DNA from 3 places in the Streptomyces sp. W16 genome. Region 1 is predicted to be linked to each of the others. Evidence: riboswitches for the same ligand, from Rfam matches in the RefSeq annotation. Region 1 holds a riboswitch; each other region holds the start of a gene.
What was found. Region 1 has a riboswitch for S-adenosylmethionine ahead of R6V09_RS30935 (aminotransferase class V-fold PLP-dependent enzyme). Riboswitches for the same ligand answer to the same signal wherever they lie in the genome.

Region 1 (10,488 bases):
GCGACGTCCTGCCCGCCGCCGCGGCACAACTTCCTCACCCTGCCCCGGATCCGCAGCGAATCCCCGGCGTTCGACCTGCACCACCCGGAGATCGCCGCTCTCGACCAGCTCGAGAACGCGCACCACGCTGACAAGGCCCTCGCCGGCGGCAAGGAGGCGGGCAAGTGAAGGTCCAGGGCTGGATGTTCATGTGGCTGAGCGTCTTCGTGCTCGCCATGGCGGTCGTGTACGGCCTCTGGTCCAAGGAGGCGGCCGGTACCACGGCCCTCTTCATGGCCTTCGGCCTCTGCGTCATGATCGGCTTCTACCTGGGCTTCACGGCCCGGCGGGTCGACACGCTGGCGCAGGACAACAAGGAGGCCGACGTCGCGGACGAGGCCGGCGAGGTGGGCTTCTTCAGCCCGCACAGCTGGCAGCCGCTCGCCCTCGGTATCGGTGGCGCGCTGGCCTTCCTCGGTGTGGCCATCGGCTGGTGGCTGTTGTACTTCTCGATTCCGTTCATCATGCTCGGCCTGTTCGGCTGGGTCTTCGAGTACTACCGCGGTGAGAACCGCACGCAGTAGCACACGCCGAACGCACAAGAGCCCGGACACTCCGTCAGGAGGGTCCGGGCTCGTGCTTTTGCCGCAGTGCCGGTCCCTCGTCCGAGTGACCCACCGCGCCGGGGCTGACGAACCTTCATAACCTCGGCTCATGAACCACTCTCCGCGCATCCGCACCGTCGTCAGCTGCACCCTGCTGGTGATCTCCCTCGGCGCGGGCGTCACCGCCTGCGGGTCCGGCGGCGGCAACCCGCTGTCGGACAAGCCGTACGACGCGGCGGGGCAGATCTCCTTCAACGGCCCGTCCGGCAAGGGCAAGAAGGCCGACCCCGACAAGCCCCTGGAGGTCACCGCCTCAGGTGACGACGGGCGGATCACGGACGTCACGGCCACGGACGCCACGGGGCGCTATGTCACGGGCGAACTCAACGCCGACGGCACCCGCTGGCGCAGCACCTCCGCACTGGCCGCCAACGCCCACTACACGGTGCGGGTGAGCACGGAGGACGAGGACGGCGCCCCCGGCCGCAAGGTCCTCACCTTCGACACCACCAAGCCGACCACCAAGAAGAGCCTGACGGTGAAGTTCGGTCCGGACGCGGGCACCTACGGTGTCGGCCAGCCGGTCACCGCCGAACTCAACAAGCCCGTCAAGGACAAGGCGCAGCGGGCCGTCGTGGAACGTGCCCTCAGGGTGGACTCCACGCCCGCTGTGGAGGGCGCCTGGCACTGGGTGGACAACAAGACGCTCCACTACCGCCCCAAGGAGTACTGGCCCGCCCACGCCACCATCCAGGTGCACAGCGACCTGGACGGCGTGAAGATCAGCGACCGCCTGTGGGGCGGCAGATCCAAGGGGCTCAAGCTCACCACGGGCGACAAGATCATCGCCGTGACGGACGCCGCGTCCCACGAAATGACGGTCTACAAGAACGGCGAGGAGATCAACGAGATCCCCGTCACCACCGGCAAGCCCGGCTTCGAGACCCGAAACGGCGTCAAGGTCGTACTGGGCAAGGAGTACTTCGTACGGATGCGCGGTACCACCGTCGGCATCTCCGAGGGCTCCTCGGACTCGTACGACCTACCCGTGTACTACGCCACCCGCGTCACCTGGAGCGGCGAGTACGTCCACGCCGCCCCCTGGTCCGTGGGCTCCCAGGGCTCCGAGAACGTCAGCCACGGCTGCACCGGCATGAGTACCGGCAACGCCGAGTGGTTCTTCGACCACATCCACGAGGGCGACGTGGTCAAGGTCGTCAACTCCAACGGCGACGACATGGAACCCTTCGGCAACGGCTTCGGCGACTGGAACCTGGCCTGGAAGAAGTGGCGGGGCGGCAGCGCGCTGGTGGGCGGAACCCCGGATGGCCCCAGGCCGGAAGACGCGGCACGGCTCCGTCCCGAGTCAGTGTGACCCACCCAGAGGTGACCCACCCAGGGGCGCGGGGCTGTGACATTTGCGGCTCCGCCGCGCGGGCGCGACCAGCCACAGCGGACCCGCAGTCGCCAGAGACCCCGCGCCCCACCCCACTAGGCGCTCAGGGCCCGCTTCTCACGCAACAGAGACGCCAGCGCAGCCGCGAACTCAACGGGCTCCACAGGCAACGTCACCGCGGCCTCCGCACGACTCCACGTGGCGAGCCACGCATCCTGAGGCCGTCCGATGAGGACCAGCACCGGCGGGCAGTTGAAGACCTCGTCCTTCACCTGCCGGCACAACCCCATGCCACCCATCGGCGCGGACTCACCGTCGAAGACACAGACGTCGATCCCACCCCGGTCCAGCTCCTTGACGACCGCCGCCTGCGTCGCGCACTCCAGGAACTCGACCAGCGGCGCGTCCGGAGCTGGCCTGCGCCCCGTCGCCAGCCGGACTTGCTCGCGGGTGTTGGAGTCATCGCTGTAGACCAGCACCGTGGCGGTCGGCTGCATTCTTCCTCCCAAGGTCCGTTGCGCGGATGCTACTCCTTTGAACACCCCGTCAACACCTGTTGGAACACCCCTGCGATGGGCCATACGGGCAGTACACACGCTGCGAACACTCCGAACGGCACCCCCCGGAGTGAGGGCGGGATAAGCGACCGACATAATGTCGGTCGTGGCGACAGCAACGACAGTAGAAACCGGGCACGCGCACCCGTCGGTCAACCGGCCGAACCTCACCAGCGTCGGAACCATCATCTGGCTGAGTTCCGAGCTGATGTTCTTCGCGGCCCTCTTCGCGATGTACTTCACCCTGCGATCGGTGACCGGTCCGGATCACTGGAAGGAGATGGCGAGCCATCTCAACCTTCCGTTCTCCGCGACCAACACCACGATCCTGGTGCTCTCCTCCCTCACCTGCCAGCTCGGCGTCTTCGCGGCCGAGCGCGGGGACGTGAAGAAGCTCAGGGGCTGGTTCATCATCACGTTCGTGATGGGTGCGATCTTCATCGGCGGTCAGATCTTCGAGTACACGGAGCTGGTGAAGAAGGACGGCCTGTCGCTGTCCTCCGACCCGTACGGCTCGGTGTTCTACCTGACCACCGGCTTCCACGGCATGCACGTGACGGGCGGCCTCATCGCCTTCCTGTTCGTCCTCGGCCGCACCTACGCGGCGAAGAGGTTCACCCACGAACAGGCGACCGCGGCCATCGTCGTGTCCTACTACTGGCACTTCGTCGATGTCGTCTGGATCGGCCTCTTCGCCACGATCTACTTGATCAAGTAGTCGGGCCCGATCCCGCGCGCAGCCAAGAAGCGCACATTCCAGAAGCATCGACGCAGAAGATCCTGACACCGGGGTAATCCGTGAAAAAGCTCTCCACACGACGACGCCATCCGCTGGCGGCGGTCGTCGTACTACTCCTCGCGCTGGCGGTATCCGGGGGGGTGTACAGCCTGGTCGCGCCCGCGAGCAAGGCGCAGGCCGACGAGTCCGCTCAGTCCCTCTCCATCGACGAGGGCAAGAAGCTCTTCGCCGTCGGTTGCGCCAGCTGCCACGGCACCGGCGGTCAGGGCTCCTCCGACGGGCCGAGCCTCGTGGGTGTCGGCGCCGCGGCGGTCGACTTCCAGGTGGGCACCGGCCGTATGCCTGCCCAGCAGCCGGGCGCTCAGATCCCGGCCAAGAAGGTCATCTACTCCCAGGCCGAGATCGACCAGCTCGCGGCGTACATCGCCTCGTTGGGCGCCGGTCCGGTCATCCCGACGAAGAACGAGTACGGGCCGGCGGGGTCGGACATCGCCAAGGGCGGCGAGCTGTTCCGCACCAACTGCGCCCAGTGCCACAACTTCACCGGCAAGGGCGGCGCGCTGACGCACGGCAAGTTCGCGCCGAGCCTCGAAGGCGTTGCCCCGAAGCACATCTACGAGGCCATGCAGACCGGCCCGCAGAACATGCCTTCCTTCCCCGACACCACACTGTCGTCGAAGAACAAGAAGGACATCATCGCGTACCTCAACGCGGTCAACGGCGACAACACCGAGAGCCCCGGCGGTCTTGAGCTGGGCGGTCTCGGTCCGGTCAGTGAGGGTCTCTTCGCCTGGATCTTCGGTCTGGGCGCGCTGATCGCGGTAGCCGTCTGGGTCGCCGCTCGGACCGCAAAGGCCAAGAAGTCATGAGTAGCCAAGACATTCCAGAAGAGAACCTGCCCGCTGAGCAGGACGCGCACGGCGCGGTGTCGGTCGCGGACGAGCAGGACCCGTTCGCCGACCCGGGACTGCCGCCGCACGAGCACCGGGTGCAGGACATCGACGAGCGGGCCGCCAAGCGGTCCGAGCGTGTCGTCGCCTTCCTGTTCACGCTGTCGATGCTCCTCACGGTCGGCTTCATCGCCTCCTACGTGGCGATCCCGCACGACAAGGCGATCTTCGTCTTCCCGATCGGTCACATCAACGCGCTCAACTTCGCGCTGGGTCTGACCCTCGGCGGAGCGCTCTTCACCATCGGCGCGGGCGCGGTCCACTGGGCCCGCACCCTGATGTCCGACGTGGAGATCGCCGACGAGCGGCACGCGATCGAGGCGCCCCCCGAGGTCAAGGCCAAGGTCATGGCCGACTTCAAGGACGGTGCCAAGGAGTCGGCGCTCGGCCGTCGCAAGCTGATCCGCAACACGATGTTCGGCGCCCTGGCCCTGTTCCCGCTCTCCGGCGTCATGCTGCTGCGCGACCTGGGCCCGCTGCCCGGGACCAAGCTCCGCCACACCATCTGGTCCAAGGGCAAGCTGCTCGTCAACATGAACACGAACCTGCCGCTGCGTCCCTCGGACGTGGCCGTCGGCTCGCTCACCTTCGCCAAGCCCGAGGGCCTGGAGGAGACCGACGAGGAGTTCCAGACCGAGATCGCCAAGGCGGCGCTGATGATCGTCCGGCTCCAGCCGGACAACATCAAGGACAAGCGCGAGCTGGAGTGGGCGCACGAGGGCATCGTGGCCTTCTCGAAGATCTGCACCCACGTGGGGTGCCCGATCTCCCTGTACGAGCAGCAGACGCACCACGTGCTGTGCCCGTGCCACCAGTCCACCTTCGACCTCTCCGACGGTGCCCGAGTGATCTTCGGCCCGGCCGGTCACGCCCTGCCGCAGCTGCGCATCGGCGTGAGCGACGAGGGCTACCTCCAGGCGCTCGGCGACTTCGAGGAGCCCGTCGGTCCTGCATTCTGGGAGCGCGGATGAGCACTACGACCAACTCCACGAGCTCATCAGGCGCTGGCGCGCCGGGGCGTTCGCGCGAGAAGGCACCGGCCGGCGAGAAGATCGCCGACTGGGCCGACGGACGCCTCGGGATCTACTCCCTGGCCAAGTCCAACATGCGCAAGATCTTCCCCGACCACTGGTCGTTCATGCTGGGCGAGGTCTGCCTCTACAGCTTCATCATCATCATCCTCACGGGTGTGTATCTGACGCTGTTCTTCCACCCGTCGATGAACGAGGTGACGTACCACGGCAGCTATGTCCCGCTCCAGGGGCAGCTGATGTCGGAGGCGTTCAACTCGACGATGCACATCTCCTTCGATGTGCGCGGCGGTCTGCTGATCCGTCAGATCCACCACTGGGCGGCGCTGATCTTCCTCGCCGCCATGTTCGTGCACATGATGCGCGTGTTCTTCACGGGTGCGTTCCGCAAGCCGCGTGAGGTCAACTGGCTGTTCGGCTTCCTGCTGTTCGTTCTGGGCATGTTCACCGGCTTCACCGGTTACTCGCTCCCGGACGACCTGCTCTCCGGCACCGGTGTCCGCTTCATGGAGGGCGCGGTCCTGTCCGTGCCGATCGTCGGCACGTACCTGTCGTTCTTCCTCTTCGGCGGCGAGTTCCCGGGCGGCGACTTCGTCGCACGGTTCTACTCGATCCACATCCTGCTGCTGCCGGGCATCATGCTCGGCCTGGTGGTCGGCCACCTGATCCTGGTCTTCTACCACAAGCACACGCAGTTCGCGGGTCCCGGAAAGACGAACAACAACGTCGTCGGCATGCCGCTGCTGCCGGTCTACATGGCCAAGGCCGGAGGCTTCTTCTTCCTGGTCTTCGGTGTCATCGCGGCCATCGCGGCGATCGCGTCGATCAACCCGATCTGGGCCATGGGTCCTTACCGTCCGGACATGGTGTCCACGGGCGCCCAGCCCGACTGGTACATGGGCTTCTCCGAGGGCCTGATCCGCTTCATGCCGGGCTGGGAGATCAACTTCTGGGGTCACACGCTCGTCCTGGGCGTGTTCATCCCGTTGATCATCTTCCCGCTGGTCCTGGTCGCGATCGCGGTCTACCCGTTCATCGAGTCCTGGGTCACCGGCGACAAGAGCGAGCACCACATCCTGGACCGCCCGCGCAACGTCCCGACCCGTACGGCCTTCGGTGCCGCGTGGATCTCGTGGTACTTCGTGCTGCTGGTCGGTGGCGGCAACGACATCTGGGCCACGCACTTCCACCTGTCGATCAACACAATCACCTGGGCCGTGCGCGTCGGCTTCTTCGTGGTGCCGGTGCTGGTCTTCATCGCCACCAAGCGGGTCTGCCTCGGCCTCCAGCGCCGCGACAAGGACAAGGTGCTGCACGGCCGCGAGTCGGGCATCATCAAGCGCCTGCCGCACGGTGAGTTCGTCGAGATCCACGAGCCGCTCAGCCAGGACGCGCTGCACACGCTCACCGCGCACGAGCAGTACGTGCCGGCCGCGATCGGCGCGACGGTCGACGAGAACGGTGTCGAGCGCAAGGTCAAGGGCTCCGAGAAGCTGCGCGCCAAGCTGAGCGAGGCGTACTACGGCGAGGAGTCCCAGATCGCCAAGCCCACCGTCGAGGAGTACAAGGAGATCACGAGCGGCCACGGCCACCACTGATCGCTGAGGCGTCGCCACGCCACAGTCGAAGGGCCCCGTCCGAACACCGGACGGGGCCCTTCGCCGTGTCCCGCGCTGGATAGGGTGGGGGCACATTCTTGAACCACTTCTTCTACGACACCCAGGAGCGGCCGTATGAGCGCTGTGACCCCCGCTGGAGGCACCACCGCGGCGGGCCGTTCCTGGCCCGATCTCCTCAGCTCCCTGCTCGCCGGACAGGACCTGAGCACCGCCGACACGGCGTGGGCGATGGACCGCATCATGAGCGGTGAGGCCGCGGACGCGCAGATCGCGGGCTTCCTGGTGGCGCTGCGGGCCAAGGGTGAGACGGTCGAGGAGATCACCGGTCTCGTCGAGACGATGTACGCCCACGCGAAGCCGCTGGACATCCCGGGGCCCGCCGTCGACATCGTCGGTACGGGCGGCGACCGGGCCAAGACGGTCAACATCTCGACGATGTCCGCGATCGTGATCGCCGGTACCGGCGCGAAGGTCGTCAAGCACGGCAACCGTGCCGCGTCCTCGGCGAGCGGTTCCTCCGACGTGCTGGAGAAGCTCGGCATCAATCTGAACCTGCCGACCGAGCAGGTGGCGCGGGTGGCGGCGGAGGCCGGGATCACCTTCTGCTTCGCGGCCAAGTTCCACCCCTCGATGCGCTTCGTCGGCGCGGTCCGGGGGGCGCTGGGGATTCCGACCGCGTTCAACCTCCTCGGCCCGCTCACCAATCCGGCCAAGGTCACCTCGTCGGCGGTCGGCTGCTTCGACACCCGTATGGCCGGGCTCATCGCGGGCGTGCTGGCCGAACGCGGCTCGTCCGCGCTGGTGTTCCGCGGTGACGACGGCCTCGACGAGCTGACGACCACGGCCACCTCCCGGGTGTGGATCGTCCGCGACGGCAAGGTCACCGAGGAGACCTTCGACCCCCGGGACGTCGGTCTCGAACTGGTCCCCGTCGAGGCCCTGCGCGGCGCCGACCCCGAGTACAACGCGGGTGTCGCCCGCCGTCTCCTGGACGGTGAGACGGGCCCGGTGCGGGACGCCGTACTCCTGAACTCGGCGGCTGCCCTGGTGGCGCTGGAGCGGGGGGACGGGCCGTTGGCGGACCGGATCAGGGCCGGGATGGAGAAGGCCGCGGAGTCGATCGACTCGGGCGCCGCCAAGCGGACTCTGGAGCGCTGGGCGGCTGCCACCAACGCGTAGCGGCACGGCGGTCGTCGTCCCGCGATCCGGACACGGGTTGCGGGACGACGATCACCTCACGTAAATTTTCCGACCAGGTCATGAGTGACAGTCATGAGGCCCCGGCCGACTGTCCGGCAACCCTCCGTCCGTGGCGGGGTGCCCCGGGTGAAGACCAGGCCGTAGGCAGCGAGGTCTGCGGCAAGCGCGGGCCCCTCGAAAGACACCAGGGGTCCTGGTCATCGAGGGAGCCCTCTGTGAGCAAGCGAATGCGATAGGGCGTCGAGCCCCGCCTCCGCATACCCCCTTTTCACCCTCCTCCGTGCTTGAGCCCTGCGTGCTCGTACGGCGGATCCGCCTTGCCTCTCACGGGAGTTCGCCATGTCTGTCTCCACCGCTGTCGCCGCTCAGGCCATTTGTGCCCAGCTGCCCGTTCTCGGCCGGGATGTCACCGTGCCGCTCGTCACGGGCGGCGAGGTCACCTACGCGGCGCTCGACTACGCGGCCAGCGCCCCGGCCCTGCAGCGCGTCTGGGACGACGTGGCGGCCTACGCCCCGTACTACGGCAGTGTCCACCGCGGCGCCGGCTACCTCTCCCAGCTGTCCACGGACCTCTTCGAGAACGCGCGGAAGACCGTCTCCGAGTTCCTCGACTGCCGCGCCGACGACCAGCTGATCTTCACCCGCTCGACCACGGACTCCCTCAACCTCCTCGCCGCCGCCCTGCCCGCCGACTGCCAGGTCTTCGTCTTCGAGACCGAGCACCACGCGTCCCTGCTGCCCTGGAAGGACGCCCGGGTCACCTACCTCAACGCCCCGCGCACCCCGGCCCAGGCCGTCGAGACCCTGGAGCAGGCCCTCGCCGCCAGGGACCCGCAGGGCCCGGCCCTGGTCTGCGTCACCGGCGCCTCGAACGTCACCGGCGAACTGTGGCCGGTCCGTGAACTGGCCGCCGCCGCGCACGCCCACGGCGCCCGGATCGTCCTGGACGCCGCCCAACTCGCCCCGCACCACCCGGTGTCCGTCCAGGACCTCGACGTCGACTGGATCGCCTTCTCCGGCCACAAGCTCTACGCCCCCTTCGGCTCCGGTGTCCTCGCCGGCCGCGCCGACTGGCTGCAGGCGGCCGACCCCTACCTCGCGGGCGGCGGCGCCAGCCGCAAGGTCACCCGGCGCGAGGACGGGGGAGTGGACGTCGAGTGGCACGACAGCGCCGCCCGGCACGAGGCGGGCTCCCCGAACGTCATCGGTGCCTACTCCATCGCGTCGGCCTGCAAGGCGCTCACCGAGGCGGGCTTCGACACGCTGGTCGCGCGCGAGCAGCACCTGATCGAGAAGGTGCGGGCGGGCCTTGCCGAGGTCCCGGAGGTGCGCGTCCTGTCGTTGTTCGGTGACGACGCCCCGCGCGTGGGCGTGATCTCCTTCGTCGTCGACGGCTGGAACAGCTCGCACTTCGCCGCCGCGCTGTCCGCCGAGTACGGCATCGGCGTCCGCGACGGCCTCTTCTGCGCCCACCCCCTGGTCCGCACCCTCCTGGGCAGCGACCCCCAGACCCAGGGCGAGTGCGGCGCCCCCGAGGCGGCCCCGGGCGAGAAGTCCCTCAACGCGATCCGCGTCAGCTTCGGCGCGGGCACCCCGGACGAGCACGTCGAGCGCTTCGTGACCGCGGTACGGGAGCTCGTGACCGACGGTGCGAAGTGGAACTACCGTACGGAGGACGGCCGTTGCGTGCCGGCCGTGTGACCATCCAGGGGTGGGGACCTGTACGAGGAGGGGCGCGTCCTCGGGCCGGCTGCGCGGGTCCGTCACTGGGCGGACGTGACGCGCTGGCGCTCCACCGGCGACGTGATCGTGGTCTCCAACGAGCAGGGCGACAGGGCCTGGTACACGGCCGATGCTCAGGCACCGGCGAGGCTCGACCGGATCGAGAAGGGCTGGCAGGTCACCTTCGGCCCGCTCACGGCGGACGCGCACGGGGAGCTGGAACTGTGTCTCGGCGGTGAACTGATCGCCCTCAGGGCGCGGGGCTGCGACAATTTGCGGCTCCGCTGCGGGGCGCGACCAGCCACAACGAACCAGTACCCGCAGACGCTCTGTGCCCCGCAGACGATTAGGCGACGATCACGAGTCCAGCCCGATCGCGAAGGCCGCCTCAAGGTCGTGCTGGGAGTACGTCCGGAACGCCACGTGTGTGTCCGTCCCCTCCACCCCGGGGATCTTGCTGATCCGCCCGGGGATCACCTCGGCCAGGTCCTCGTGCTGCCGTACCCGCACCATCGCGATCAAGTCATATGTACCGGTGACGGAGAAGACCTCGCTCACGGATTCGAGCGCGGCGATCGACTCGGCGATCTCCGGAATCCGGTCCACGCTGGTCTTGATGAGGACGATCGCGGTGATCACGGCTGGTTCTCTCCCTCGGGGACCGTTGCTGGGGCGGCCTTCACTCTAGTG
Region 2 (7,155 bases), on a different contig from region 1:
CACGTGAGAACACCGTCTCGACGACCACCGAACCGGCGATCAACTGCCCGACCAGCAGGCCGACCACGGTCAACGCGGGCAGGGACGCGTTGCGCAGGGCGTGCCGCAGATGGACCCGCCACCGGCCGGCGCCCTTGGCGCGGGCGGTCTCCACATAGGCCTGGTCCAGCGCGGTGAGCAGGCTCTTTGCCAGCACCTGTGCCACCTGCGCGCCGGTCGGGATCGCCAGCGTCAGGGCCGGCAGGACCAGCCCCCGCAGCCCGTCGTTGCCGAACGCGGGGAACCAGTGCAGGCGGAAGGAGAACGACTCGACGAGTAGCAGCCCCACCCAGAACGTCGGGACCGACACCCCCAACGGCGGCAGGGACAGCAGCAGTTGCCGCAGCCACCGGCGCGAGGTGTAGGTCGCCACCACCGCCAGCCCACCACCGAGGAGCACGGCGAGGAGCAGCGCGGCACCGGTGAGCTGGAGGGTCTGCGGCAGGGCGTCGGCCAGCGTCGAGGACACCGGCCGGCCGGTGGAGACCGAGTCGCCGAAGTCCCCGCGCACCGCCCGGCCGAGATAGTCGGCGTACTGCACCAGAATCGGCTTGTCGAAGCCGTACTCGTGGCGCAGCGCGGCGAGTTGGGCCGGGTCGACCGTCCCGGAGTCCATTCCGGCACTGGCCATGGCCGTGACCGGATCACCCGGCAGGAAGTCGAGGACCAGGAAGGACACCGTGTAGGCGGCCCACAGCACCCCGACCGCCTGGGCGAGCCGTTTGATCGCGTAGCGGCGCATGCGTCAGCCGATCCACGTGTCGTGCAGCTGGATCCGGCTGGAGGCGTCGAAGTTCAGTCCGTGCACCTTCTTCGCCACGCCGATCTGGGACTGGAGCTCCACCACCGGCGCGTAGTAGGCGTTCCGCACGAGCAACTGCTGTGCCTGCTCGACCAGTTGACCGCGCTTCGTGGTGTCCGTGGTCGCTGCCTGACCGGTCAGCGAGGTGTCCAGCGGGCTCGCGGGAAGGCGGTAGAAGTTGGCCAGCCCGGTGGAGAAGGAACTGCGCAGGATGTCCGGGTCGGCGCGGGTGATGTTGCTCCACGCCACGTCGAAGTCACCCGACTGCAGTGTCGGGGCGAGCTGGGTGACCTGGAGCTGCTTGAGCGTCAGGCCGACGCCGACGGACTTCAGTTGCTGCTGGATCAGCTCCAACGCGGGCTGGTTGGTCGCCGAGTTGGGGATCCAGTCGACGGTCAGGCTCAGCTTCCTGCCGTCCTTCGTCCGGATGCCGTCGCTGCCGGCCTTCCAACCGGCCGCGTCCAGCAGGGATTTCGCCTTGGCCGCGTCGGTCGTCAGGTCCGAGGACAGGTCGGCGTAGTCGGGTGTGGTGTGCGCCAGGACGCTGGTCGCGGGCCGGGTCCCGGTCGGGAACACGGTGTCGGCGATCTGCTTGCGGTCGATGGCGAACCCGATGGCCTGGCGTACCCGCGCGTCCTTCAGAACCGGCCGCGAGTTGTTGAAGGCCAGGCCGAACACGACTCCAGGGTTGGCCCGCCGCTGAAGGGTGACCTGACCGCCCTTGAGAGACGCCTCGTTGGCCTTGCCGACGCTGCTGATCGCGTCCACCTGCCCCGACTGGAGGCTGCCCGCCCGAACTCCCGCCTCGGGTACGACCTTGAAGACCACCTTGTCGAGATAGGCCTCGCCGCTCTTGTGCCACAGCGAGGAACCCCAGGCGTACCCGGTGCGCTTGGCCAGGGTGATCGACTGGTTCTGCACGTACTGCTTCAGCACGAAGGGCCCGGAGCCGACCACTCCCTGGCTGCACTTCTGCTGCGGGGACCGCTTCGCGCTCGCCGACGACTCGATGCCCAGCGAGTGCGTCGAAGTGGCTTGCAGGAACTGGGCGTTGGGCTGCCGGAAGGTCACCTTGACGGTGAGCGGGTCGACCACGGTGGTGTTCTTGACGCCGCTGAGATAGCCCTCGGCGAGGGTGCCCAGCGCCCCGAGTTTCGGCACCGCGTCGAAGTTGTCCTTGACCACCTGCGCGGTCAGCCTGGACCCGTCGCTGAAGGTGACACCCGATCTGAGGTGGAAGGTGAACGTCGTCGCGTCGGCGCCGATGTCCCAGCTCTTCGCCAGCCACGGCACGATCCTGCCGGTCCTGGGGTCCTGGTCGGTGAGGGAGTCCACGATCTGCCGCACCGAGTAGATGGTGTCGTTGCTGGCCACCTGCTGCGGGTCCACGCAGCCGGCGTCGGAGCCCACCGCGAAGGTCAGGGTGCCACCGGACCTGGCCTGTCCGCCGCCGCTGTCGGAGCCACTGCCCCCCGATCCGCAGGCGGTCAGCAGGAAACTGGTGGTCAGAAGGGCGGCCGTGGCTGCCCGTCGAGTGGTTCGGGGGACCGGATGTGCTGTCACGGAGAGGTGCTCCTACTCGTGTCACCGCGCGCACACGGACCTGTGCGGACCGTGGCTGGGCGCGGACGGTGCCGACCCCGGCGGGGGCGGGACTCCTGAAGCGTGGAAAACGCGCCGACCGGCGCGGGGCGCACCCGCGCATACGTCGACCCGTGGGAGAAGGGGGGGAAGAGGCCCGTGCGGGACGGGCGACCACAGATGTCGGCTTCGAAGGCCGAGAGATGTCAGCCTGGAAGGCAGGACCAGGTCAGCTGTGACACAGACAGCTGGTGAAGCGCTGCAGGTCGATGTGGCGCCGGCGCGAGAGCCGGGAGAACACGACGGCGTCGTGACAGGAGGCGCTCGGGTCGTAGCTGCTGGGCACGCCGTCCTCCATATCCGGGACCCCGGTCACGGGGTCGCGCGTTCGCAGAGCCATCAGCGTCCCTGCCGGGCTTTCGCCCTGAGCGCCCCACTGCGTCGGGGGGTCGCCGGTCGGTCGGCCAGGATTTGACGCTGACGCTCAATGCCGCTGTTGATCGTATGGAGCGGTGTCGCCGTGCGTCAATGCCGGGGCGGAGGTGGGGAGTCGGCGACACCGGCACCGCCGCCTCATTGATACCTTCCCTCACACAGTAGGCACCTGGTGTGTCGGCTGGGCTGCTTCACCGGCCTGCACGGCGGCTCAACTGTTCGGCCGTCGCGTGTTCGTCGGTGGTGGCGGGCAACCGGGTGGCCAGGGTCGTGCCGCCCAGCACGGCGGCGGCTTCGGCCTCGATACGGCGCCACACCCCGGGCAGGCCGGAGGCGGGACCCGGGTAGTCGAGCCCGGCCAGCTGTTCGCCGCGCAGGGTGATCAACTCGCCGTCGACGGCGCGGGAGACGTCCAGGAGCGTGATCTCGCCGGCGGGCCGGCCGAGCCGGTACCCCCCTCGCAGCCGCGCTGGCTGCGCACCAGACCGGATCTGCGTAACTGACCCACCACGGACTTCAGAAACCGGAACGGGATCTGCTACGAGGAGGCGATCGCCTCGCACGTGAGCGGACGGGCAGGTTCGCAGGCGAGCTCCAGCAGGGCCCGCGTGACGTAGTCCGCCTTCGCGGAGAGCGGAGAGCGGAGATACGCATGCGCACCCAATGCCCGACGCGGACCCCGGCACCAGGACTTCCACAGGTTCCCGGCACGGGAACGCCCGTCCATTCCCTCATCCATTGCGGGAACATTGCCGCAGGTGAAGGGCTATGGACACCTCTTGACATCCTTTTCGGGGCGGCTCTAGCGTCCCCAACCATGAGCGAGCCGTTGACCACCCCCGGCGAAGGTTTCCACCCCCATCTCCAGGACGCCGCAGGGCAGCCCGCAACCCCCCTGCGCACCCGTCTGCACCACATCCGAGCCGACGCCCTCGACGGCGACACGGCACAGAGCGGGGGCATGCGCAGGTTCGCCGCGGTGAGCGGAGGGACGGTCGGCTCCGAGAAACTGTGGATGGGCCAGACGCACGTCGCTCCCTCCACGGCCTCCTCCGACCACCACCACGGCGAATCCGAGACCGCGATCTACGTGGTCAGCGGACACCCCGAGTTCGTCTTCCTCGACGGCGCGGGTCCGCAGCCGGAGGAGATACGCCTGCGGACGTCCCCCGGCGATTACATCTTCGTCCCCCCGTTCGTCCCGCACCGCGAGGAGAACCCCGACCCCGCGGAAGAGGCCGTGGTCGTGATCGCCCGCAGCACCCAGGAGGCGATCGTGGTCAATCTTCCGGGGCTGTACGTGCTGGGGGCCGGGGAGGCCTGACGGGCTCCTGGTGACGAACGTGCGGCGGAGGAAGGTGAGTTGAGCGTCAGCTCAGCGTGGCTCTCCGTCCGTCGGCCTTCAGACCGCGGAGTTTCCAGAGCCCGTACAGGCCCAGCAGCGGTTTCACGATCAGCCATTCACCGGGACGGTAGTCGTCCGCGCGCACCAGCCTCTTCGCGAGATCGGGGCGCTGTCGCTGCAAGTACGCGCGGGCCTTGAGAGCGTGAGCCGGCTGGGAGACGATCTTGATGCGGTCGACGTCCTCAAGCAGCGGGATCACATTGGTGATGTTCTCCCATGTCGTCGCGCTCTCTTCTTCGAGAAGTACTGTGCCGCCGAATTCGAGCACCGACCGTGCGTAGTCGGCCATCAACCGGGCCTCGGAGGCACCACCGCTGGTCGTACCGCCGCTGAAGATCACGCGAGTGCTGTGCGCCCTGTCGGCGGTGATGGAGCGAATTCCGGCGCGGACCCGCCAACGGTTGATGAAGTTCGCCCTCGCCCGAGGGTTTCGGTATCCCAGTACGACCACGGCCTCGGTATCACCCCCGTTGTCTCCCACGAGAGTTCGAGACCAGCGCCGGTTCAGCCACTCGCCCCAGGCCAGGACCACCACCCCGGCTGCCGCCACGCCTGTCCTTTGTCGCATGCGGCGACTCTAGGTCACCCTGGTGTCCCTGCCGTTCCGCAGAGAGGCATGCACCGTGTCCGACCATCTCGACACCCAGATCCCCTACTGGGACGCCGCCGCGGCCACGAAGACTTTCACCCACCCGCTCCATCTGCCCTGGCTGGCGGGGATCAGCAGGCAAGCCGCGATTCTCGACTACGGATGCGGCTACGGCCGCACGATGGACGAACTCGAACGGCACGGTTTTCGCAATCTGACAGGCGCCGACATCTCACCGGCGATGATCGAACGAGCCCAACACCTGCACCCCGCCATGCACTTCACCACCCTGGACACACCCCCGACCATGCCCTCCCCGGACGCCGCCTTCGACGTGGTCCTGCTCTTCGCAGTGCTGACCTGCGTCCCGGACGACGAGGCCCAACGCCGACTGATCGCCGAGCTGCACCGCGTCCTCAAGCCCGGCGGAATCCTCTACGTCAGCGACCTTCTGCTGCAGGACGACGAGCGCAACCGCAGCCGCTACGACGACTACGCCACCCTCAACGGCGGCCACGGCGACGTCAGTTACGGCGTGTTCCAGACTGGCGACGGCGCCGTGTGCCGCCATCACTCCCGTGAGTGGCTCACCACGCTGCTCGCCGACTTCGAAGGCATCGGCACCCGGACCGTGACGGTGTCCACGATGAACGGCCATGAGTCGACGGGGATCCAGATCCTTGCCCACAAGGCCGCCCTGACGTGAAGTCAGGTGGAATCAGGCTTCCTTACCTGCTCGGGCGAGTGCCGCCTCGGCCTGTGTGGCAAGGGAGTTGACGAGGTCGGTTGCCGACGGCAGGTCGTTGATGAGGTCGACGGCTTCGCCGGCCCACACGGGCAGGGGCGGTATGTCGCCCTGGGACAGGGCGACATGGTAGGCCTGTCGGGCGTGGGGGTCGGTGGCGAGTTCCGTCTCCCGGTCGCGCCACTGGTCGAGGAACGGGTGGCCGAGCGTGCGGGCGGTGTACTTCGACGGCCAGCGGGAGCCCCGGGCGATGTCGAGGATGCTGTTGCGCTCGGTGTCCGCGCCGTGGCCCTGGACGATGGCCGTGCTGGTCGAGGGGGCGACCAGGGCTTCGGTGGTGGCCTGGAAACGGGTGCCGATGAGTGCACCGGCGGCCCCCAGAGCGAGAGCGGCGGCCACCCCACGGCCGTCGGCGATGCCACCGGCGGCGAGTACCGGTACCGGAGCGGCCAGATCGACGACGACCGGCACGAACGGCAGCGTGGAGCGACCGTGCCGGGCGCCGTGTCCGCCGCTCTCGGAACCCTGGGCCACGATCACGTCGGCGCCCAGGTCCACCGCCCGCCGGGCTTCCTCCAGATCGGTGACCTGAATGACAAGTGCCGTACCTGTGCGGCGAATTCGTTCGGCGAACGGGCTCGGATCCCCGAAGGACAGCATTACCGCCCGGGGTTGGTGTTCCAAGGCGTGCTCCACCGCGCCGACGTCCGTCTGCCAGGTGAGGAAGCCGATTCCCCACGGGTTCGTCGTGTTCTCGGTGACGATGGCCAACTCCCGTGCCAGCCATACGCGTTCGCCGTTGCCGCTGCCCAGCAGGCCGAGCCCGCCCCCACGGGAGACGGCCGCGGCCAGCGCACCACCGGCCGATCCGCCCATCGGCGCCAAGGCGATGGGGTGTTGCACTCCGAAGAGCTTCGTGAACGCCGTCGTCAATGCCATGGCCCCCATCATCACCCGATGGCCCTCTCGGGGTAATGAGCGGCTTGGCCACGTACCCGCCCCCTAATCTCGGCCCATGAAGCAGCGGCGGCAGAAGAAGCTCTCCGGGCGTCTTTTCGGAGCGATAGTGGTGGGCGACACCGGCGCGGTGAGGGCGGTACTACGTGCCGGAGCCGACCCGGAGCGAGCCGACAGCGAGGGCACCACGCCGCTCTACGCCGCTTCCGTGAACGGGGAAGCCGCGATCGTCCGCCTGCTCCTGTCGGCCGGTGCCTTCCCAGACACCGAGAGCAGCGGAATCGGCGCGGAGGGCCTGCCGTTGTGCGCCGCCGCCTGTTGGGGGCACACGGAGACGGTCCGCGAACTGCTCGCGCACGGCGCCGATCCGAACGTACGGGAAGATCACGGCACCGGCCGGTCCCCGCTGGACTGGGCGAACAACGGTCCTCATCCCGAGACGGTCGCTCTCCTCGAACCGTGACTGGGCCGGAGCTCCGTCCCGCCCGGCAGGGACGATCGGCGGGTATGGCGGATACTCGGGTGTGGCGGGGCACGTGGGTGCTGCGCGGGCTGGAGGTGCGCCGGCGTATGGAGAGACCTTGGCGTGGCCTGTCCGGGCG
Region 3 (10,488 bases), on a different contig from region 1:
CCGCGCCGCGACCGGCACGAGGCCGAGCTGTACCTCGCGGCCCAGCGCCGCGGTTCGCGGGCCGCGATGGCGTACCGGCTCGTGCACGAGTTCACCGACTACGAGGTGCTGCGGGTCTGGGGCACACCGGTGCACGTCGACATCGAACCCCTGGGGAATCTCTGACATGGGCCCGTTGGCATGGAGTGCGGATGTCGTGGGCGGGCTCAAGTGGTGGCAGCGGGTGGTGCTGGTCGCGTGCCTGTGCGCGCTCGCGCTGCCGTTGTGGTTCGCCGCGAGAAACGTCTACCGGTTCGCCGAAGGCGACCGGACGATCACCGAGGGATACGTCCACTGTGACTGGAACGGCCCCTGCACGGGCACCTGGCGGCTGCCCGGCGGACAGCAAGGGCGTGGCGAGATAGCGGGGTTGAACTTCGAGTACGACGAGGAGCAGGTGACGGGCATACGGCTCTACGCCGGCCGGGACTGGGCCGTGACCGACCGCTCCGGCCTGGCCTTCGACGCGGCCTACGAGTTCGCGGGCGCCGCGATCGGCGTGGTGGTGGTCCTCTCGGTCGCCTGGTACAAGTCCCGCTAGCCGCCCTCCCCTTCCCGTTCCGGTTCCTGCTCCCGTTCCTGTTCCTGTTCCTGTTCCTGTTCCTGTTCCCGTTCCCGTTCCCGTTCCCGTTCCCGTTCCCGTTCGATGATCAACCGGGTCCGTTCCGCGTCCAGTTGGTACACGGTCTCGTGCGCCCGTGGGTCCCGCGCGTGGAAGGTGTGGAACATCGGCCCGGTCTCACCGCCCAGTTCCACCCGCGAGGCCGAGGCCCCGCGCACCGCCCGCTCCGTGCCGGGCGCGGTCGTCAGGTCGATCCGGTTGACGACACCCGGCGTGACCCAGACCGGCGTCGCCTCCAGGAAGCCGAAGAGCTGGAGGTGGAAGTGCCCGGTGAGGACGACCCGTACGTCACTCCCCCGGATCGCGTCCGCCAGCTCGCCGGGATTCCGCAACCCGAAGGCCTGTTGGGTCGGCACGTCGAGGGCGATCGGCGGATGATGGAAGGCGAGGACGGTGCCGTTCCCGAACGGCGTGCTCAACTCCTCCTTCAGCCAGTCCAGTTGGCCCCGGCTCAGCCGCCCGTACACCTTCCCCGGCACCAGGGAGTCGAGCGTGATGAACCGGTACCCGCCCACGTCACTCACGGCCGCGCACGCGAACTCCACGGGAAACACGGCGGAGACGACCCGGTCCGTGCCGTCCGCGGCCAGGTGCCCGCTCCCCAACACCTTGCCGAACGCCTCGCGTTCGTCGTGGTTCCCGGTCGTGTAGAAGACCGGCACCCCGCCCATCCTCCGCGCGAACCCTCCCACGAGCTCCCGTACGGCCGTGTACGCCTCCACCGCCCCGTCGTTGGCGAGGTCCCCGGTGACGACGATCGCGTCCACACCGCGCTGGTGCCGCAGTTCGGCGAGCATCAGCCGCAGGGAGTCGGTCGCGTCGACGCCGTGCCGGTTGGGGGCGTCGGTGCGCTCCAGGTGGGTGTCGGACAGGTGGAGAATCTTCATGTTCCGGCACGCTAGCCCGAGTTGGGGAGGATCAACAGAGGCGGAGGCCGGGGCGTGGGCTCAATGGGCGGCCGGGCGCCACATCGTCGTGACGACCTGGCCACCGGGGGTGACGATCTCGCCGCGGGCCTCGAAGCCGACGCTCTCGTAACGCCTGTTGTTGGCCGGGTTGGTCGACTCCAGGTACACGGGGGCGCCGAGCGCGTCGACCCGGGCGAGCCCGTCGGCCAGCAGTCCCATGCCCAGCCCCTTGCCCCGGTGGTCGGCGTGCGTGCCCAGGATCGTGAGGTAGAAGAACGGCTCGGCGGGATGCGCCGCCTCGAACCGCTCCCCCACCACCGTGATCGCCCGGGCCGTCGCCGCGTCCGTGACCGCGGCCAACCGCCCTTCAAGACCGGCGGCCTCCTCCTCGGTCAGCTCGACACCGCCCGGCGGAATGAAGACCGCCGCGGCCTCGACGTCCGGTGTCACCAGCGTCCAGGGGTAGCGCAGCGCGGAGCCGGCGTAGACCCGCCACATCACGGCCGCCTGCTCGGCCCGCCGCCGCTCGTCCGGGAACGCGGGCCCCCAGACCGGGTCGTGGAGGAAGGCACTGGTGAAGGTGGCGACGACGGCGTCGAGATCGACGATGGTGGCCACCCGGCCGGCGGAAGTCATACGATCCACCGTACGCACGCCCACGGAGCTTCGCGCACGAGGGGACGACAGCCGGAGCAGCAGGGCGGAGAAGACATCATGGGGTTCCCCAGCGACCCGGACACCGGTGCCATGTGGGCCGTACTGCTGGTGGCGCTGGGTCTGCCCGCGCTGTTGTACGCGGGCATCGCCCGGTTCACCGGGCACGGGCGCAAAGGGGGCGCGGTCTGGCGTCCGTTGAACGACCGGCTCTACCTGGTCTGCGCCCTCCTCGCAGTCGTCGGCCACGCGGGCGGCTCGGTCGTGGTCGGGAGCTGGGGAGACCTGTTCGGATTCATGCCGACCGCGTTCATGGGCGGCTGCTTCTCCAGCGCCCTCGCCTACACCTGCGTCGGGGACCAGGAGGGTCGTGCGCTGCGTCCCGAGCTCCTGCCGCTGGCGCCGTACGCCCTCGCCCTCGGTTTCTTCGGACGCATCGCGGGCTGAGCCGCCGGGACCGCCAAGGGCCCCGGCCGGCATTGCTCAGCCCGTCCGGCGTTTGAGGACGAGGCCCCTTCAGGGCCGACGGGGGTCTGGGGGCGCAGCCCCCAGGAACGGCGCGCACCCCCACCGGCCGCACAACAAAAGCCCAGTTCAGCTCAGCGAGCGCAGCGCCGCCGCGTCGTACGGTGCCAGCTCGTCCACCCGCCCGGCGAGAACCTTGGCGGCCCACTCCGGGTCCTGGAGCAGTGCCCGCCCCACGGCCACCATGTCGAACTCGTCGCGCTCCAGGCTGTCGAGGAGGTCGTCGATGCCCTTGAGCGGGGCGCCCTCGCCGCGGAAGCCCTTGAGGAAGTCGCCGTCGAGGCCGACCGAGCCGACGGTGATGGTCTGCTTGCCGGTGAGCTTCTTGGTCCAGCCCGCGAGGTTGAGGTCGGAGTCGTCGAACTCGGGGAGCCAGTAACGGCGGGTGGAGGCGTGGAAGACGTCCACGCCGGCCGCGGCGATCGGCGTGAGGATCGCCTCCAGCTCCTCCGGGGACTCGGCGAGCCGGGCACCGTAGACGTCCTGCTTCCACTGCGAGTAGCGGAAGATGATCGGGAACTCCGGGGAGACGGTCTCGCGTACGGCGGCCACGATCTCCGCCGCGAACTTGGTGCGGGCGACCGGGTCACCGCCGTAGGCGTCCGTACGGCGGTTGGTGCCCGCGTACAGGAACTGGTCGATGAGGTAGCCGTGGGCGCCGTGCAGTTCGACGCCGTCGAAGCCGATGCGCTCGGCGGCGGCAGCGGCCTCGGCGAAGGCGCCGATGACGTCGTCCAGGTCCCGCTGCGTCATGGCCGTGCCGGTGACCTCGTCGCTGCCGATGCGCAGCCCGGACGGGCCGACCGCGGGGGCCTCGGCGTAGGGCGGCTGGCCCTGCTCGCGGACCATGCCGATGTGCCACAGCTGCGGCACGATCGTGCCGCCCGCCGCGTGCACGCCCTCGGCCACCTTCGCCCAGCCCGCGAGCTGCTCGGTGCCGCTGAAGCGCGGGACGCGGTCGCTCTGCCCGGCCGACTCGTGACCGACGTACGTGCCCTCGGTGACGATGAGACCGACGCCCGCGGCGGCCCGGCGGGAGTAGTACCCGACCACGTCCTCACCGGGCACCCCGCCCGGCGAGAACTGCCGGGTCATCGGCGCCATCACGATCCGGTTCGGGACGGTCAGGCCGTTGAGGACGATCGGGCGGGCGAGGACTTCGGCCGCTCGGGAGGCGGGGGCGGTCGTAGACACGAGTGGGGGCTCCTCGGGAGTACCAGGTACCAAGTGGTATGTGCGTATGCATCGATCATGCGTCAACAACAACCCCCGGGCCAAGCCCGTCATTCCGACCGTCCCACTCCTCGGCCTGTGATCCCGGACACGCCCGAGGGCGGCACCCCCTGCCAGAAGCAGGAAGTACCGCCCTCGGTAAGACCGTTGATCAACCCGAAGGGGTCGGTCAGAAGTCCATGTCTCCGCCCGGCATGCCGCCACCGGCGCCCGCGCCGGCACCGGCCTTCTCCGGCTTGTCGGCGATGACGGCCTCGGTGGTGAGGAAGAGCGCGGCGATGGACGCGGCGTTCTGCAGGGCAGAGCGCGTGACCTTCGCCGGGTCGATGATGCCCTCGGCGATCATGTCCACGTACTCACCGGTCGCGGCGTTGAGGCCGTGACCGATGGGCAGGTTGCGGACCTTCTCGACGACGACTCCGCCTTCGAGACCACCGTTGACGGCGATCTGCTTCAGCGGGGCCTCAAGGGCCAGCTTCACGATCGCGGCACCGGTGGCCTCGTCACCTTCGAGCTCAAGCTTCTCGAAGACGTGGCCCGCCTGGATGAGCGCGACGCCGCCACCGGCGACGATGCCCTCCTCGACGGCCGCCTTCGCGTTGCGAACGGCGTCCTCGATGCGGTGCTTGCGCTCCTTGAGCTCGACCTCGGTGGCCGCGCCCGCCTTGATGACGGCGACGCCACCCGCGAGCTTGGCGAGGCGCTCCTGGAGCTTCTCGCGGTCGTAGTCCGAGTCGCTGTTCTCGATCTCGGCGCGGATCTGGTTGACGCGACCGGCAACCTGGTCCGCCGAGCCCGAGCCGTCGACGATCGTCGTCTCGTCCTTGGTGATGACGACCTTGCGAGCGCGGCCCAGCAGGTCCACGGTCGCGTTCTCCAGCTTGAGGCCGACCTCCTCGGAGATGACCTCGCCGCCCGTGAGGATGGCGATGTCGCCGAGCATGGCCTTGCGACGGTCACCGAAGCCCGGAGCCTTGACGGCGACGGACTTGAAGGTGCCGCGGATCTTGTTGACGACCAGCGTGGACAGGGCCTCGCCCTCGACGTCCTCGGCGATGATCAGCAGCGGCTTGCCCGACTGCATGACCTTCTCCAGGAGCGGGAGCAGGTCCTTGACGTTGGCGATCTTCGAGTTGGCGATCAGGATGTACGGGTCGTCGAGGACGGCCTCCATACGCTCCATGTCGGTGGCGAAGTACGCCGAGATGTAGCCCTTGTCGAAGCGCATACCCTCGGTGAGCTCCAGCTCCAGACCGAAGGTCTGGGACTCCTCGACGGTGATGACGCCTTCCTTGCCGACCTTGTCCATCGCCTCGGCGATGAGCTCGCCGATCTGGGTGTCGGCGGCGGAGATGGAGGCCGTAGAAGCGATCTGCTCCTTGGTCTCCACGTCCTTGGCCTGCTCAAGGAGGGCACCGGAGACGGCCTCGACGGCCTTCTCGATACCGCGCTTGAGGGCCATCGGGTTGGCGCCCGCGGCTACGTTGCGCAGGCCTTCCTTGACGAGAGCCTGGGCGAGCACGGTCGCGGTGGTCGTACCGTCGCCGGCGACGTCGTCCGTCTTCTTGGCGACTTCCTTGACCAGCTCGGCGCCGATCTTCTCGTACGGGTCCTCCAGCTCGATCTCCTTGGCGATGGAGACACCATCGTTGGTGATCGTGGGGGCGCCCCACTTCTTCTCAAGGACGACGTTGCGGCCCTTGGGGCCGAGGGTGACCTTGACGGCGTCGGCGAGCTGGTTCATACCGCGCTCAAGGCCTCGCCGCGCCTCCTCGTCGAACGCGATGATCTTGGCCATGTGAAGTGGTCCTCCCGGACTGGGGTGGATTGCTCCGGACCGCGCTGGCGCCCGCGACGGACGGCTCGCCTGCCCCGTGGATCCTTGCACCACCTGGCCTGCGGGCCTCACCGACCCGATCCTTCGTTATCACTCTCACCTGCAGAGTGCTAACGCCAATGATTAGCACTCGGCATGGTCGAGTGCAAGGTGCGCCCGCGAAGCGGGCTCGTTGAGGGGTGGTGGTCGGGCGACGGGTGGGCGCAAGCGGCTCCCGTGTTCTGGGCACCTTGGCTCCCGCGCGCGAGAGGCACGCTCCGGGCATGCCGAAGGGCCCGTACCCCAGGAGGTGACCCCCCAGGAGTACGAGCCCTTCGGTGAGGAACGAAGAACGTCGCTGCTGTTCGTCGGCGCGTGCTTCAGCTGGTCGCGAGCCGGACCATGTCCGCCTGCGGCCCCTTCTGACCCTGCGAGATCTCGAAATCGACCCGCTGACCCTCTTCCAGGGTGCGGTAGCCGTCCATCTGAATCGCGCTGTAGTGGACGAAAACATCCGCACCACCGTCGACCGCGATGAAGCCGTACCCCTTCTCCGCGTTGAACCATTTGACGGTGCCCTGAGCCATGCCTAACTCCCCTATTACTGGCCCTTGCACGGATCCACACTTCGCGGATCCGGGTCAGACCTCACCCCCCACAGGATTGGGGGCGTGCGCCGGAACGCGTCGACCGCGGCCGAATGTATCCGTCCAACTGCCGTCTGCAACAGGTCAATCCGACGAGAATTCCGGGCAGGACCGGTCGGGAATTTACGGAGAATTCGTCCGACTTCAGGGCAAGTCGGGCCGGATAAAGGGCATATAAGGCGCAAAATACCTGCACACTTTGGCTACTTCTCATCGCACGCGGAGCCGGTGCTCATATGCGTTCGGCATGCGGAGTGGAGCGCGTTCCCCAACTGTACCCCGCTCAACCATAGAGAATTGCCCCCTCCGCTTCTCTCGCGGAGGGGGCAATTCGATGAACGCTCGGTAATCGGCATTACCTAGGGTAAGCGCCGAGCCGATTAAGCGGTCGCTCAGCCGCCTGCACTGTGCTCGATGGTCAGCCTCCGGCGACGGCCGGGATGATCGAGACGCCGGCCCCGTCCGGAGTCGCCGTCTCCAGCCCCTGCTCGAACCGCACGTCGTCGTCGTTGACGTACACGTTGACGAACCGGCGCAGCTTGCCCTGATCGTCGAGCACGCGGGCGGAGATCCCGGTGTGGTTCTTCTCCAGGTCCGTGATGACCTCGGCGAGGGTGGCACCCTCGGCGGGAACCTCGGCCTGCCCGCCGGTGTAGGTGCGCAGGATGGTGGGGATGCGGACAGAAACGCTCATGCTCAAGACCTCCGGTCAGGTACGGCTTTTGTCTTTAGGGGCGCGGGGAACTGCGCGACCGGCCCCCACCGGCCCGCAGACGAACAACGACGCTTACGAGGCGAGTCCAGCTTCCCTGAACGACTCAAGACTCGGCCGGATAGTCGCGGTGAGCCCGGTACCGGCAACCGCATCCAGCGTCTTGAGCCCGTCGCCCGTGTTGAGGACCACCGTCGTGAGGGTCGGATCCAGCAACCCGTTCTCGATCAGCTTCTTCGCCACACCGACGGTCACCCCACCCGCGGTCTCCGCGAAGATCCCCTCGGTCCGCGCAAGCAGCTTGATCGCGTCGACGACCTGCTCGTCGTTGACGTCCTCGACAGCCCCACCGGTCCGCCGGGCAATGTCCAGCACGTAAGGACCGTCCGCCGGGTTCCCGATGGCGAGGGACTTCGCGATGGTGTTCGGCTTCTGCGGCCGTACGACGTCGTGCCCCGCCTTGTAGGCGACGGAAACCGGCGAGCACCCTTCCGCCTGCGCCCCGAAGATCTTGTACGGCTTGTCCTCGACGAGCCCGAGCTTGATCAGCTCCTGCAGCCCCTTGTCGATCTTCGTGAGCTGCGAGCCGGAGGCGATGGGAACCACGAGCTGGTCCGGAAGCTTCCACCCCAGCTGCTCGCAGATCTCGTACGCCAGGGTTTTGGAGCCCTCCGCGTAGTACGGCCGCAGGTTGACGTTGACGAAGCCCCAGCCCTCGCCGGCCGGGTCGCCGATCAGCTCGGAGCAGAAGCGGTTCACGTCGTCGTAGTTGCCCTCGATGCCGACGAGCTCGCCGCCGTAGATCGCGGCCATGACGACCTTGCCCTCTTCCAGGTCGTGCGGGATGAACACGCAGGAGCGGAAGCCGGCCCGGGCGGCGGCGGCACCGACCGCGCCCGCGAGGTTGCCGGTGGAGGAGCAGGAGAGGGTGGTGAAGTCGAAGGCGCGGGCGGCCTCGATGGCTTGGGCCACGACGCGGTCCTTGAAGGAGTGCGTCGGGTTGCCGGAGTCGTCCTTGACGAACAGCTTGCCGGCGTCGACGCCCAGTTCGCGGGCGAGGTTGTCGGCCTGGACGAGCTTGGTCCAGCCGGGGTTGATGTTCGGCTTGTCGGCCACGTCGGCGGGGACGGGCAGGAGGGGCGCGTAACGCCAGATGTTCGCGGGGCCCGCTTCGATCTGCTTGCGGAGCTCTTCGGTGTCGTAGGCCGAGAAGTCGTAGGCGATCTCCAGCGGGCCGAAACACTCCTCGCAGGCGAAGACCGGGCCGAGCGGGACGCGGTGGCCGCACTCGCGGCAGGAGAGCGCGGTGGCGGGGCCGAGATCAACGGCGTCTACGGGGTTCGTGGTGCTTGCAACAGTCTGCGCAGCCATGGAGGCGAGGCCCTTTCCTCATCTTCCTCACGACGCGTTTCGCCGTGAGACGGATTTGGCACCTTCCCGAGCCGGGAGCCTCGGCACATGTAGATGTACATGCGACAAGACCGGCTGGAGGGTTGCCGGGGCTTCAACGGGCCGTATCCCTCTGCCCCTCTGGATGAGCGGTGTTCAGTTGTGTATGCAATTGTCTCGCCGACGGCCCCCGACATGCGATGGTCATCAGCGTTGTTCAAGACTGTAACCGAAGGCCAGGACAGTTGAGTGAGCCGTCCGAACCGCGAGATGGATCACACACTCACTGTCTGTGACCAGCCCTCGCCGAGAGAACGCAGAGGAGCCGCGCAACGTGCTGAAGGAAGTCGAGCACTGGCTGAGCACCCGCTCCTGGTCCCTGACCGATCGGCCGCTCCACAAGATCCTGGCCGCGAAGCACCGCACGGGCCAGTCGGTCTCCGTCGTGCTGCCCGCGCTCAACGAGGAAGCGACGGTCGGTGACATCGTCGCGATCATCCGTCACGACCTCATGCAACAGGTCCCGCTCGTCGACGAGATCGTCGTCGTCGACTCCGGGTCCACCGACCGCACCTCCGAGGTGGCCGCCGCGGCGGGCGCCCGGGTCGTGCACCGCGACGACATCCTGCCCCGCATCCCCGCCGTGCCCGGCAAGGGCGAGGTGCTGTGGCGTTCGCTGCTGGTCACCAGCGGCGACATCGTGTGCTTCATCGACGCGGACCTGAAGGAGTTCTCCTCCGACTTCGTCACCGGGATCGTGGGCCCGCTGCTCACCGACCCCGGCGTCGACCTCGTCAAGGCGATGTACGACCGCCCGCTGGGCGGCGCGGCCGGCCAGGGCGGCCGGGTCACCGAGATGATGGCCCGCCCGCTGCTGAACATGCACTGGCCGCAACTGGCCGGATTCGTACAGCCGTTGGGCGGCGAGTACGCGGCCCGCCGCTCACTGCTGGAGCAACTCCCGTTCCCCGTCGGGTACGGCGTCGAGCTGGGCATGCTCGTCGACGCGCTGCACCTGGTGGGTCTGGACGCCCTCGCGCAGGTCGACGTGGGTGTGCGCAAGCACCGGCACCAGGACGGGCAGGCGCTGGGGCGGATGGCCGCGCAGATCTACCGCACGGCACAGCTGAGGCTGGCCCGCGGGCATCTCATCCGGCCGTCCCTCACGCAGTTCGAGCGGGGTCCGGACGGTTTCGAGCCGCGCACGTACTCCGTGGACACGGAGGAACGGCCGCCGATGGCGGACATCACCGAGTACCAGTCGCGCAAGGTGGCGTAGCCGGCGCGGGGCGGGCGGTCCGTATACGGACCCCTCCGGTCCGTTGTGACCCGTCCGTACGTTTGAGTGTTTCCGGGCCGGGCTAGGTTGTGCCGTATGGCTTCTACGTCGTCCCCCTCGTCCGCGTCCGGTGCAGCTCAGGTGCTCGTCGCGTCCAATCGCGGCCCGGTCTCCTACGAGGTGGGCGACGACGGTTCGCTGCGCACCCGGCGCGGTGGCGGTGGGCTGGTGTCCGGGCTGTCGGCGATCGGGCCGGACGCGGGGGCGCTGTGGGTCTGCTCGGCGCTGTCCGACGGCGACCGGGAGGCGGTACGGCGGGGTGTCGGCGAGGACGGCGTGCGGATGCTCGCCATTCCGGCCGACGTGCACGCCGACGCGTACAACGGCATCGCCAACTCCGTGCTGTGGTTCGTCCACCACATGCTGTACCAGACCCCGCTGGAGCCGGTCTTCGACGCGGAGTTCCGGCGCCAGTGGGCGTCGTACGAGACGTACAACCGGGCGTTCGCCGAGGCGCTGGCCCAGGAGGCGGCCGAGGGGGCCGCGGTGCTGGTGCAGGACTACCACCTGTGTCTGGTGCCGGGGATGCTCCGCGAACTCCGTCCCGACCTGCGGATCGGGCACTTCTCGCACACGCCCTGGGCGCCGGTGGACTACTTCCAGA

Region 2: it holds a riboswitch for S-adenosylmethionine, as region 1 does, so the genes downstream of both, R6V09_RS40465 (putative leader peptide) here and R6V09_RS30935 (aminotransferase class V-fold PLP-dependent enzyme) in region 1, are expected to answer to the same signal.
Region 3: it holds a riboswitch for S-adenosylmethionine, as region 1 does, so the genes downstream of both, thrC (threonine synthase) here and R6V09_RS30935 (aminotransferase class V-fold PLP-dependent enzyme) in region 1, are expected to answer to the same signal.

What each region holds. Positions count from the first base shown of each region.
Region 1 covers NZ_JAWOAI010000277.1:1,794-12,281, reverse strand. Annotated here, with positions in the region: partial or broken gene R6V09_RS30980 (cytochrome c oxidase subunit I) at 1-168, shown strand, start outside; gene R6V09_RS30975 (cytochrome c oxidase subunit 4) at 165-563, shown strand; gene R6V09_RS30970 (L,D-transpeptidase) at 694-1,959, shown strand; gene R6V09_RS30965 (hypothetical protein) at 2,076-2,477, opposite strand; gene ctaE (aa3-type cytochrome oxidase subunit III) at 2,635-3,255, shown strand; gene qcrC (cytochrome bc1 complex diheme cytochrome c subunit) at 3,336-4,145, shown strand; gene qcrA (cytochrome bc1 complex Rieske iron-sulfur subunit) at 4,142-5,197, shown strand; gene qcrB (cytochrome bc1 complex cytochrome b subunit) at 5,194-6,855, shown strand; gene trpD (anthranilate phosphoribosyltransferase) at 6,991-8,055, shown strand; SAM riboswitch class IV at 8,132-8,248, shown strand; gene R6V09_RS30935 (aminotransferase class V-fold PLP-dependent enzyme) at 8,416-9,777, shown strand; gene R6V09_RS30930 (Lrp/AsnC family transcriptional regulator) at 10,156-10,437, opposite strand; gene R6V09_RS30925 (rhomboid family intramembrane serine protease) at 10,434-10,488, opposite strand, start outside.
Region 2 covers NZ_JAWOAI010000465.1:508-7,662, reverse strand. Annotated here, with positions in the region: gene R6V09_RS40475 (ABC transporter permease) at 1-781, opposite strand, end outside; gene R6V09_RS40470 (ABC transporter substrate-binding protein) at 785-2,404, opposite strand; gene R6V09_RS40465 (putative leader peptide) at 2,652-2,768, opposite strand; SAM riboswitch class IV at 2,802-2,914, opposite strand; partial or broken gene R6V09_RS40460 (RrF2 family transcriptional regulator) at 3,049-3,521, opposite strand; gene R6V09_RS40455 (cupin domain-containing protein) at 3,675-4,181, shown strand; gene R6V09_RS40450 (YdcF family protein) at 4,228-4,830, opposite strand; gene R6V09_RS40445 (class I SAM-dependent methyltransferase) at 4,886-5,557, shown strand; gene R6V09_RS40440 (NAD(P)H-dependent flavin oxidoreductase) at 5,570-6,535, opposite strand; gene R6V09_RS40435 (ankyrin repeat domain-containing protein) at 6,612-7,016, shown strand; partial or broken gene R6V09_RS40430 (FUSC family protein) at 7,124-7,155, shown strand, end outside.
Region 3 covers NZ_JAWOAI010000308.1:63-10,550, forward strand. Annotated here, with positions in the region: partial or broken gene R6V09_RS32745 (hypothetical protein) at 1-165, shown strand, start outside; gene R6V09_RS32750 (hypothetical protein) at 167-580, shown strand; gene R6V09_RS32755 (metallophosphoesterase) at 577-1,548, opposite strand; gene R6V09_RS32760 (GNAT family N-acetyltransferase) at 1,609-2,205, opposite strand; gene R6V09_RS32765 (hypothetical protein) at 2,284-2,670, shown strand; gene R6V09_RS32770 (NADH:flavin oxidoreductase) at 2,818-3,942, opposite strand; gene groL (chaperonin GroEL) at 4,151-5,779, opposite strand; gene R6V09_RS32780 (cold-shock protein) at 6,178-6,384, opposite strand; gene R6V09_RS32785 (MoaD/ThiS family protein) at 6,863-7,138, opposite strand; gene thrC (threonine synthase) at 7,232-8,527, opposite strand; SAM riboswitch class I at 8,543-8,697, opposite strand; gene R6V09_RS32795 (glucosyl-3-phosphoglycerate synthase) at 8,880-9,824, shown strand; gene R6V09_RS32800 (alpha,alpha-trehalose-phosphate synthase (UDP-forming)) at 9,921-10,488, shown strand, end outside.